Regions from separate parts of the Streptomyces sp. NPDC037242 genome, predicted to be linked through region 2. Evidence: riboswitches for the same ligand, from Rfam matches in the RefSeq annotation. Region 2 holds a riboswitch; the other holds the start of a gene.
What was found. A riboswitch is a leader RNA that binds a small molecule or an ion and turns the genes downstream of it on or off. The one in region 2 is predicted to bind S-adenosylmethionine.

Region 1: linked by a shared signal. The riboswitch ahead of thrC (threonine synthase) and the one ahead of ACZ7GJ_RS17795 (aminotransferase class V-fold PLP-dependent enzyme) in region 2 are both predicted to bind S-adenosylmethionine.

Annotation. Positions count from the first base shown of each region.
Region 1 covers NZ_JBVJUY010000004.1:104,429-109,727, reverse strand. Annotated here, with positions in the region: gene groL (chaperonin GroEL) at 1-107, opposite strand, end outside; gene ACZ7GJ_RS07325 (cold-shock protein) at 434-640, opposite strand; gene ACZ7GJ_RS07320 (MoaD/ThiS family protein) at 1,050-1,325, opposite strand; gene thrC (threonine synthase) at 1,362-2,636, opposite strand; SAM riboswitch class I at 2,654-2,810, opposite strand; gene ACZ7GJ_RS07310 (glucosyl-3-phosphoglycerate synthase) at 2,997-3,947, shown strand; gene ACZ7GJ_RS07305 (alpha,alpha-trehalose-phosphate synthase (UDP-forming)) at 4,011-5,299, shown strand, end outside.
Region 2 covers NZ_JBVJUY010000013.1:124,408-129,706, reverse strand. Annotated here, with positions in the region: gene ACZ7GJ_RS17815 (hypothetical protein) at 1-89, opposite strand, end outside; gene ACZ7GJ_RS17810 (rhomboid family intramembrane serine protease) at 217-939, shown strand; gene ACZ7GJ_RS17805 (Lrp/AsnC family transcriptional regulator) at 936-1,217, shown strand; gene ACZ7GJ_RS17800 (hypothetical protein) at 1,228-1,818, opposite strand; gene ACZ7GJ_RS17795 (aminotransferase class V-fold PLP-dependent enzyme) at 1,831-3,219, opposite strand; SAM riboswitch class IV at 3,439-3,555, opposite strand; gene trpD (anthranilate phosphoribosyltransferase) at 3,635-4,699, opposite strand; gene qcrB (cytochrome bc1 complex cytochrome b subunit) at 4,884-5,299, opposite strand, start outside.

The sequences.
Region 1 (5,299 bases), on a different contig from region 2:
TTGCGACCCTTGGGGCCAAGGGTGACCTTGACGGCGTCGGCGAGCTGGTTCATGCCTCGCTCGAGACCGCGCCGGGCCTCCTCGTCGAACGCAATGATCTTGGCCATCTGAAGTGGTCCTCCCGGACAGCGGTGGATTGCTCCCGGACCGCGCCCGCGCCCGCGACGGACGGCCTGCGTGCCCGGCGGTTCCTTCCCGCCGGACCCTGCGGGCCTCACCGACCCGGTCCTCGTCTTAGTAGCACTCTCACCTGGAGAGTGCTAACGCCAATGATTAGCACTCGACCCCCCCGAGTGCAAGCGGCTTCGTGCAACGCCCGGCCGGGAGGCAGGCGGCGCAAGGGCTGTCCGGGCAGTACACGCGAGGGACCCACACCCCTTGTCCGGGATGTGGGCCCCTCATGTGTACGCGTGGGCGGTCGATCGCGCCTGGGCTAGCCGAGTGCGAGCTTGACCATGTCCGCCTGCGGACCCTTCTGGCCCTGCGAGATCTCGAACTCGACCCGCTGACCCTCTTCAAGGGTGCGGTACCCGTCCATCTGGATGGCGCTGTAGTGGACGAACACATCCGCACCACCGTCGACCGCGATGAAGCCGTAGCCCTTCTCCGCGTTGAACCACTTGACGGTGCCCTGAGCCATGCCTAACTCCCCTATTACTGGCCCTTGCGCAGGACCGCACTTCGCGGTCCCGGGTCAGAACTTGCGCCGGAACGCCTCGACCGGGGCTGAATGTATCCGCACCGCTGCTGTCTGCAACAGGTCAATCCGACGAGAATTCTGGACACGGGGAAAGATTGAAATAGAGTGAAAAGCTGGCATCTTCCCGGGCAACTCGGACCCGGCATAGCCCCGCAAACACCCCATACGGCACTTGCATGTTGACTCAATGTCAACCCTCACGCGACCCGCTCATATGCGGCGGGCAAGAACAGCGGAGGGGACTTCCCCAACCCTACCGCGCCCAACCAAGCAGAATTGCCCCCTCCGCTTATTAGCGGAGGGGGCAATTCTAGGTTTTACGTGTCAGCCGGGTTCCGGCCGACCGGGATCAGCCGCCCGCGACGGCCGGAATGATCGAGATGCCGGCGCCTTCCGGCGTCGCCGTCTGCAGCCCGCCCTCAAAGCGCACGTCGTCGTCGTTGACGTAGACGTTCACGAAGCGGCGCAGCTTGCCCTGGTCGTCCAGGACGCGCGCGGCGATGCCCGGGTGGCTCTTCTCCAGGGACTCGATGACCTCGGCGAGGGTCGCGCCGTCGGCGGGGACCTCGGCCTTGCCGCCGGTGTAGGTGCGCAGGATGGTGGGGATGCGGACGTTGACGCTCATGGCGCTTCTGCCTTTCCGGTGTGCAGGGAGAGAGGATCAGACCAGGCCGGCGGCGCGGAACGCGTCCAGGCTCGGGCGGATGGTGGCGGTCTGGCCGCTGTCCGCGGCCACCGCCTCCAGGGTCTTGAGGCCGTCGCCGGTGTTCAGGACCACGGTGGTGAGCGCCGGGTCGAGCTGCCCGTTCTCGATGAGCTTCTTCGTCACGCCGACGGTCACGCCGCCCGCGGTCTCGGCGAAGATGCCCTCGGTCTGCGCCAGGATCTTGATGGCCTCGACGACCTGCTCGTCGTTGACGTCCTCGACGTAGCCGCCGGTACGGCGGGCGATGTCCAGGACGTACGGGCCGTCCGCCGGGTTGCCGATGGCCAGCGACTTGGCGATGGTGTTCGGCTTCTGCGGGCGGACCACCTCGTGACCGGCCTTGAAGGCGGTGGACACCGGGGAGCAGCCCTCGGCCTGGGCACCGAAGATCTTGTACGGCTTGTCCTCGACCAGGCCGAGCTTGATCAGCTCCTGGAGGCCCTTGTCGATCTTCGTCAGCTGCGAGCCGGACGCGATCGGGATCACGATCTGGTCGGGCAGCTGCCAGCCGAGCTGCTCGCAGATCTCGTACGCCAGGGTCTTGGAGCCCTCGCCGTAGTACGGGCGCAGGTTGACGTTGACGAAGCCCCAGCCCTCGCCCAGCGGGTCACCGATGAGCTCCGAGCAGAAGCGGTTGACGTCGTCGTAGTTGCCCTCGATGCCGACCAGGTCGCCGCCGTACACACCGGCCATGACGACCTTGCCCTGCTCCAGGTCGTGCGGGATGAACACGCACGAGCGGAATCCGGCCCGGGCGGCCGCGGCGCCGACGGCGCCGGCCAGGTTGCCCGTGGAGGAGCAGGACAGGGTGGTGAAGCCGAAGGCGCGGGCGGCCTCGACGGCGATGGCCACGACGCGGTCCTTGAAGGAGTGCGTCGGGTTGCCGGAGTCGTCCTTGACGTAGAGCTTGCCGGTGACGCCGAGCTCCTTGGCCAGGTTGGCCGCGTCCACGAGCTTGGTGAAGCCGGGGTTCAGGCTCGGCTTGGAGGCCACGTCCGCGGGGACGGGCAGCAGCGGCGCGTAGCGCCAGATGTTCTGGGGGCCGGCCTCGATCGCCGCGCGCAGCGCCTCGGGGTCACCGAGGGGGAGGTCGTAGGCGACTTCCAGCGGTCCGAAACACTCGGCGCAGGCGAAGATCGGACCGAGCTCGAAGCGGGTTCCGCACTCGCGGCAGGAAAGGCCGGTGGCAGGTCCGAGATCGACAGAGGTGGCAACAGTCTGTGCAGCCATGATGGCGAGGCCCTTTCTCCTCATCTTCCCCATGGCGCACTTCGCCATGAGACGGAATTGGCACCTTCCCTAGCCGGGGACCTCGCGGGAGTGCGCAAATACGCATCGCGAGAACCGACTGGAGGGTTGCCGGGGCTTCAACGGGCCGTGTCCCTCTGCCCCTCTGGATGAGCGGTATGGCACCGGCACACGCGTTCCATGGCGCGCCGGTGCGTTTGTACGCGGGGACCCCCGGCATGCGGTGGACCTTCGCGTTGTTCAAGACTGTAACCGAAGGTCCGGGCGGTTGAGACAGCCGTCCGAACCGCGAGATGGATCACATTTCGGTCGAAACCACGGATGAACCAAGGAGTGCAGAAGGTGCTGGAAGAGGTGGAGCGCTGGCTGGCAGACCGCTCCTGGTCCGCCGCCGACCGACCGCTCGACCAGCTGCTTTCCGCCAAGCGGGCAGCGGGGACCACGGTCAGCGTGGTGCTGCCCGCGCTCGACGAGGAGGCGACGGTCGGCGACATCGTCGAGGTGATCCGGCGCGATCTGATCGAGGGACTGCCCGTCCCCCTGGTGGACGAGCTCGTCGTGATCGACTCGGGCTCCACCGACCGCACCGCGGAGGTCGCCGCGAAGGCCGGCGCCCGGGTGGTGCACCGCGACGAGATCCTGCCGCGGATCCCGCCCCTGCACGGCAAGGGCGAGGTGCTGTGGCGCTCGCTGCTGGCCACCACCGGCGACATCGTGTGCTTCGTCGACGCCGACCTGCGCGACTTCTCCGCCGCCTTCGTGTCCGGGATCGTGGGGCCGCTGCTGACCGATCCGGACGTGCAGTTCGTCAAGGCGATGTACGACCGCCCGCTCGGCGACGCCCCCGGCCAGGGCGGGCGGGTCACCGAGCTGGTGGCGCGCCCGCTGCTCAACCTGCACTGGCCGAGACTCGCCGGCTTCGTCCAGCCCCTGGGCGGTGAGTACGCCGTACGCCGCTCCCTGCTGGAGCGGCTGCCCTTCCCCGTGGGGTACGGCGTCGAGCTGGGCCTGCTGGTGGACGCGCTGCACACGGTCGGGCTCGACGCGCTGGCCCAGGTGGACGTGGGGGTGCGCCTGCACCGCCACCAGGACGGCCAGGCGCTGGGCCGGATGGCCGCGGCGATCTACCGCACCGCCCAGCTGCGGCTCTCGCGCGGGCACCTCGTACGGCCGGAGCTGACGCAGTTCGAGCGCGGCCCGGACGGCTTCGTCCCGCACACGTACGCGGTGGACACCGAGGAGCGGCCGCCGATGCGCGACATCGAGGAGTACGCGCGCCGTCGTGTGGCGTAACCGGGGAAAGCGCCCGGGAGGAACTGACGTTTGAGCGGGCACGGGCCGGGCTAGGTTCGCCGCATGGCTTCTCAGGTACTCGTCGCCGCCAACCGCGGCCCGCTCTCGTACGCCCTCGCCGCCGACGGCACGCTCAGTGCCCGGCGCGGCGGGGGCGGACTCGTCTCCGGCCTCTCGGCGGCCCTGGCCGAGCAGCCGGAGGCGCTGTGGATCTGCGCCGCGCTGTCGGACGCGGACCGGGAGGCGGTGCGCAGAGGCGTGGCCGAGCCGGGGGTCCGGATGCTGGACGTCGATCCCGCGGTGTACGACGACGCGTACAACGGCATCGCGAACTCGGTGCTGTGGTTCACCCACCACCACCTCTACGACGTCCCGCGCGAGCCGGTCTTCGACGCGGAGTTCCGGCGGCAGTGGGCGTCGTACGTGCAGTACAACCAGGCCTTCGCCGAGGCTCTGGCGCAGGAGGCGGCGCAGGGGGCCTGCGTGCTGGTGCAGGACTACCACCTGGCGCTGGTGCCGGGTGCGCTGCGCGAGCTGCGGCCGGACCTGCGGATCGGGCACTTCACGCACACGCCGTGGGCGTCGCGGGACTTCCTGGGCATGCTCCCGGACGACGTCCGGGAGCAGTTGCTGCGGGGGATGCTCGGTGCGGACCGGCTGGGGTTCCACACCTCGCAGTGGGCGGACAACTTCCTGAGCTGCTGCCCGCCCGGGCAGCGGACGGAGGTGTCCGCGTACCCGCTGGGCGTGGACGCGGACGAGCTGCGGGCGCTGGCGCACCGGCCGGAGGTGGACGACAAGCTGGCCGGGCTGCGGGCGGAGGTCGGGGACGTGAAGACGATCGTGCGGGTGGACCGGACCGAGCTGTCGAAGAACATCCTGCGCGGCCTGCTGGCGTACCGGGAGCTGCTGACGGTCCGCCCCGAGTGGCGCGGGCGGGTGGTGCACCTGGCCTCCGCGTACCCGTCTCGGCAGGACCTGGCGGTGTACCGGGCGTACACGGAGTCGGTCGCGGAGCTGGCCGCGGAGATCAACGCGGAGTTCGGTACGGCGGACTGGCAGCCGGTGCTGGTGTCGGTGCAGGACGACTTCGCGCGCTCGCTGGCGGCGTACCGGATGGCGGACGTGGCGCTGGTGAACCCGGTGCGGGACGGGATGAACCTGGTGGCGAAGGAGATCCCGGTGGTGTCGGAAGCGGGTTGCGTACTGGTGCTGTCGACCGGGGCGGGGGCGTACGAGGAGCTCCGCGAGGACGCGCTGACGGTGAACCCGTACGACGTGACGCAGACGGCGGAGGCCTTGCACGCGGCGCTGTCCATGCCGGCGGCGGAGCGCGCCGAGCGCACGAAGCG
Region 2 (5,299 bases):
TTCGACGAACGGGTGACGTCGAACCGCGTGAGGTTGCCGCACAGGGTGCAGCGCCACCGGGTGGTGTCGGTCGGCAGGGGAACCGTCATCAGGCCGCTCTCTCCTTCATGGTCCATTCAATCAAAAGCCGCCCGCACGACCCGGCGGACTGCGCAGCTCGTAACCCTACGGCCTGCCACCGCTCCAAGTGGGTCGGGTTGGGTCATGCTCGGTCGCATGATCGTAAGGTGGAACGCCCTGCGCGAGGCCTCCCGGGGCCCGGTGGTCACGCACGCGCTGATCGCCGCGTGCTGCGTGGTGTTCCTGCTCGGCCCGGCCTCGGGCCTCAACCCGGGCTATGGAACGGGCGAGGAGCTGCTGGCCTCGGGGACGGCGTACTTCCGGCGCTGGGGCGTGGTCCCCGACGAACTGTTCACGGGGGCCCACCGCGCCCTGCTGACGCCGTTGACGGCGCTGTTCGTCCACGGCAGCTGGCTGCACCTGCTGGGGAACATGCTCTTCCTCTATGTCTTCGGCGCGATGACCGAGGAGCGGATGGGCCGCACGGAGTTCCTCTGCTTCTACGTCTGTACGGGCTACCTGGCCCTGGCCGCGTACGCGGCGGCCAACGCCTCCTCGGACCAGACGCTGGTCGGCGCGTCCGGGGCGATCTCGGCGGTCCTGGGCGCCTTCCTGTGCCTGTTCCCCAGGGCCCGGGTGACGAGCCTGTTCCCGTTCCTCTTCTTCCTGCCGCTGCGCTTCCCGGCGTGGATCGTCCTGCTCTTCTGGTTCGGCCTCCAGTGGCTGGCCGCGCACCGCGCGGGCAGTGGTCCGGGTGTCGCCTATCTGGCCCACGTGGTGGGCTTCTCGCTCGGGTTCCTCTACGCGTGGGTGCGCTACCGGCGTACGACTAGAGTGAGACGACCAGCGACGGCCAGCGAGGGAGACAGCCAACCGTGATCACCGCGATCGTGCTCATCAAGACCAGCGTGGACCGCATTCCTGAGATCGCCGAGTCCATCGCCGCGCTGGACAGCGTCAGCGAGGTCTACTCCGTCACCGGTACGTACGACCTGATCGCGCTCGTCCGCGTCGCCCGCCACGAAACCCTGGCGGACATCATCCCCGGCCGCATCAGCAAGATCCCGGGCGTCGAGGTGACGGACACCCACGTGGCGTTCCGTACGTACTCCCAGCACGACCTGGAAGCGGCCTTCGCCATCGGCCTGGACGCGTAGCGGACCGGGCCTACAGGCCCGGCAGACTCTCGCCGGGGGCCGCCGGACGGCCTTCGGACAGCCGGAACAGGTAGCCGCGCAGGTGGTCTTCGAGGCCGCCGTCGATGTGGGCGACGTAGTCGCGCGCCCCGGCGGCCGCCTCGCGCTCCTGGGCCTCCCCGGACGCCGACCACGTACGGTCCAGGGCTACGGCCCACTCGCGCACCCGGCCGCGGTCCCGCCACCAGGCGCGGACCAGCTCGGGGGTCCAGTGGTCGTCACCGTCGCAGGCGTAGCCCACCATCGGGTCCTGGGCGGCCGCGCCGAGGACCGCGAGCGTCTCGTGCGCGTCGCGGGGCTGGCGGTAGACGAACTCCTCGCCCCACTCGTCGTCGTAGAGGACGTTGGCGGGCGCGATCAGCCGGCCCATCCAGCAGCTGTCGGTCCCGGAGCCGTAGAAGGGGCCCGGGACATTGCGCCAGTTGCGCCCGTCCCACCGGTCCTGCCTGGTGTTCCAGTACCCGCCGTTGGCCGGATCAGGCCGCCACGTACCGCCGTCCGGGGTGGGCAGCGGTCCGGTCCGCGCCGCGCGGGCTGTGGGTATCGGGTCCCAGTACGTCATGGCCAGACCCTGTCACACGGCCGGGACGCAGCGGCCCTCTTCGGTGCGGTACTGCCACTTGGCACCGTCCTGGACGAGCTCGCGCACGGCGCGGACGAAGCGCTCGACGTGCTCGTCGGGCGTGCCCGCGCCGAAGCTGACGCGGATGGCGTTCAGGGAGCGCTCGCCCGGGGCGGCCTCCGGGGCCCCGCACTCGCCCTGGGCCTGCGGCTCGCTGCCCAGCAGGGTGCGGACCAGCGGGTGGGCGCAGAACAGCCCGTCGCGCACGCCGATCCCGTACTCGGCCGACAGCGCGGCGGCGAAGTGCGAGCTGTTCCAGCCGTCGACGACGAAGGAGATGACGCCGACGCGCGGGGCGTCGTCGCCGAACAGGGAGAGGATCCGGACCGCCGGGACCTCTGCCAGGCCCTCGCGGACCTTGGCGATGAGCTGCTGCTCGCGGGAGACCAGGGTGTCGAAGCCGGCCTCGGTGAGCGCCTTGCACGCGGAGGCGATCGAGTACACGCCGATGACGTTCGGGGAGCCGGCCTCGTGCCGCGCGGCGGTGGTGTGCCACTCGACGTCCACCCCGCCGTCCTCGCGGCGGGCGACCTTGCGGGAGGCTCCGCCGCCGGCCAGGTAGGGCTCGGCCTGCTGGAGCCAGTCCGCACGGCCGGCCAGCACGCCCGAGCCGAAGGGGGCGTACAGCTTGTGCCCGGAGAAGGCGACCCAGTCCACGTCGAGGTCCTGCACCGAGACGGGGTGGTGCGGGGCCAGCTGGGCGGCGTCCAGGACGATGCGCGCGCCGTGGGCGTGCGCCGCGGCGGCGAGCTCCTTCACCGGCCACAGCTCACCGGTGACGTTGGACGCGCCGGTCACGCAGACCAGCGCCGGGCCGTAGGGCTCTCGGTCGGCGAGCGCCCGCTCCAGGGTGGCGACGGCCTCGTCCGGGGTGCGGGGGGCGTTGAGGTAGGTGACCTGCGCGTTCGTCCAGGGCAGCAGCGAGGCGTGGTGCTCGGTCTCGAAGACGAAGACCTGGCAGCCGGCCGGGAGCACGGCGGCGAGGAGGTTCAGGGAGTCGGTGGTGGACCGGGTGAAGACCACCTGGTCGGCGGGCCGGCAGTCGAGGAACCCGGCGACCGTGGCCCGGCTCTGCTCGAAGAGGTCGGTGGAGAGCTGCGAGAGGTAGCCGGCGCCGCGGTGCACGCTGCCGTAGTACGGGGCGTACGCGGCGACGTCGTCCCAGACGCGCTGCAGGGCCGGGGCGCTGGCCGCGTAGTCGAGGGCGGCGTAGGTGACCTCGCCGCCGGTGACGAGCGGGACGGTGACGTCACGGCCGAGGACCGGCAGCGGCGCCGCGCAGGCGGGGTCGGCCTCGGCGGCGACGACGGAGCTGGTGGCGGCGTTCAGGAATGCGGACATGGCGGTATCTCCCGGCAGGCAGGGCTGAATGGCTTCGAAAGTGCCCGTACGCGGGTACGGCGCTACGGCCGTCCGGGGTACGGGAAAGTCCTCGGAAACGAACGGGGGTACACGAAAGTGACCCTGTTCCGAGGGTTGAAGTGGGGGCGGAGTCGCCCTATCGCATTCGCTTGCTCACGGAAAGAACTCCTCGAGAGACCAGGACCCCTGGTGTCGAGGGATCCGCGCTTGCCGTAGACCTCGCTGCCTACGACCTGGTCATCACCCGGGGCACCCCGCCACGGAAGGAGGGTTGCCGGACAGCAAGCCGGGGCCAAAACGCTGTCACTCGTGACCTGCTGAGCATCCTGCCACAAGATCCCCCCGGCGCAAGACCCCGGTCCACATTCCGGACCGGGATCTTGGCCGAAAATGATCAGCGGTTACTGGCCTGCACCCATCGGGTGAGCGCCGCCTGGGCCGCGCCCGAGTCGATGGCCTCGGCCGCCCGGGCCATGCCGGCCCGCAGTTCCTCCTCCAGCGTGCCCGTACCGGGGTCCAGGGCCACCAGCGCGGCCGCCGAGTTCAGCAGCACGGCGTCGCGGACCGGGCCCGTCTCGCCGGCCAGCAGTCGGCGGGCGACGTCCGCGTTGTACGAGGGGTCCCCGCCCTCCAGCGCGGAGACGTCGACCAGCGAGATGCCCACGTCACGGGGGTCGAAGGTCTGCTCCGCGACCTTGCCGTCGCGGACCCACCACACCCGCGAGGTCGCGGTCGTGGTCAGCTCGTCCAGGCCGTCGTCGCCGCGGAAGACCAGCGCGGAGGAGCCCCGTTCGGCCAGCACGCCCGCCATGATGGGCGCGATCCGGGCGTCGGCCACACCGGTCGCCTGCGCCCGCACACGGGCCGGATTGGTCAGCGGGCCGAGGAAGTTGAAGGTGGTGCGGATGCCCAGCTCCTTGCGGGCCGCCGCCACGTGGCGCAGCGCCGGGTGGAACTTGACGGCGAAGCAGAAGGTGATCCCGGCCTCCTCCACGACCTCCACCACCCGCTGCGGGGTGAGGTCGAGGTTCACCCCGAGCTTCTCCAGGACGTCCGAGGAGCCGCTCGCGGAGGACGCGGCCCGGTTGCCGTGCTTGACCACCTTGGCACCAGTACCGGCCACCACGACGGCCGACATCGTGGAGATGTTCACCGTCTTGGCCCCGTCGCCGCCGGTGCCGACGATGTCCACCGTCCGGCCCGGCACCTGGATCAGGTTGGCGTGTTCGTACATGGTGCGCACCAGGCCGGTGATCTCCGCGACCGTCTCGCCCTTGGCCCGCAGCGCGACCACGAAGCCGGCGATCTGGGCGTCGGTGGCCTCCCCGCGCATGATCCGGTCCATGGCCCAGGCCGTGTCGTCGGCGTGCAGGTCCTGGCCGCTCAGCAGGGCGTCGAGGACGCCCGGCCAGCCACGGGCCGCCACGCTGTCGCCGCCTGCCGGGGTCACAACGTTCATGGTCCGCTCCTGCTGCTGGTGGGCCGCCCCCGTGCTAGCCGCCCGCGTCGATAGGGAAGGGTCTCAGCCTATCCAGCGCAGGTGAACGGCAAAGAGCCCCGTCCAATGATTGGACGGGGCTCTCGCCGTGGCGACACCAGGACTGACCTAAATCAGTCCCTCATGCGGTCAAGCCGTGCGGGGATCAGTGGTGGCCGTGGCCGCTCTGGATCTCCTTGTACTCCTCCACCGTGGGCTTCGGAATCTGGTTGTCCTCGCCGAAGTAGCCCTTGCTCAGCTTCGCGCGGAGCTTCTCGGTGAGCTTCACCTTGCGCTCGACACCGTTCTCGTCGACCGTCGGGCCGATCTCGACCGGCTTGTACTGCTCGTACGAGGTGAGCGTGTGCAGCTTGCCCTGCGAGAGCGGCTCGTGGATCTCGACGAACTCACCGTGCGGCAGGCGCTTGATGATGCCGGTCTCGCGACCGTGCAGCACCTTGTCCCGGTCCCGGCGCTGGAGGCCGAGGCAGATCCGCTTGGTGACGATGAACGCGATGACCGGAAGGACGAAGAATCCGATCCGGGCGAACCAGGTGATCGATTCGATCGACATGTGGAAGT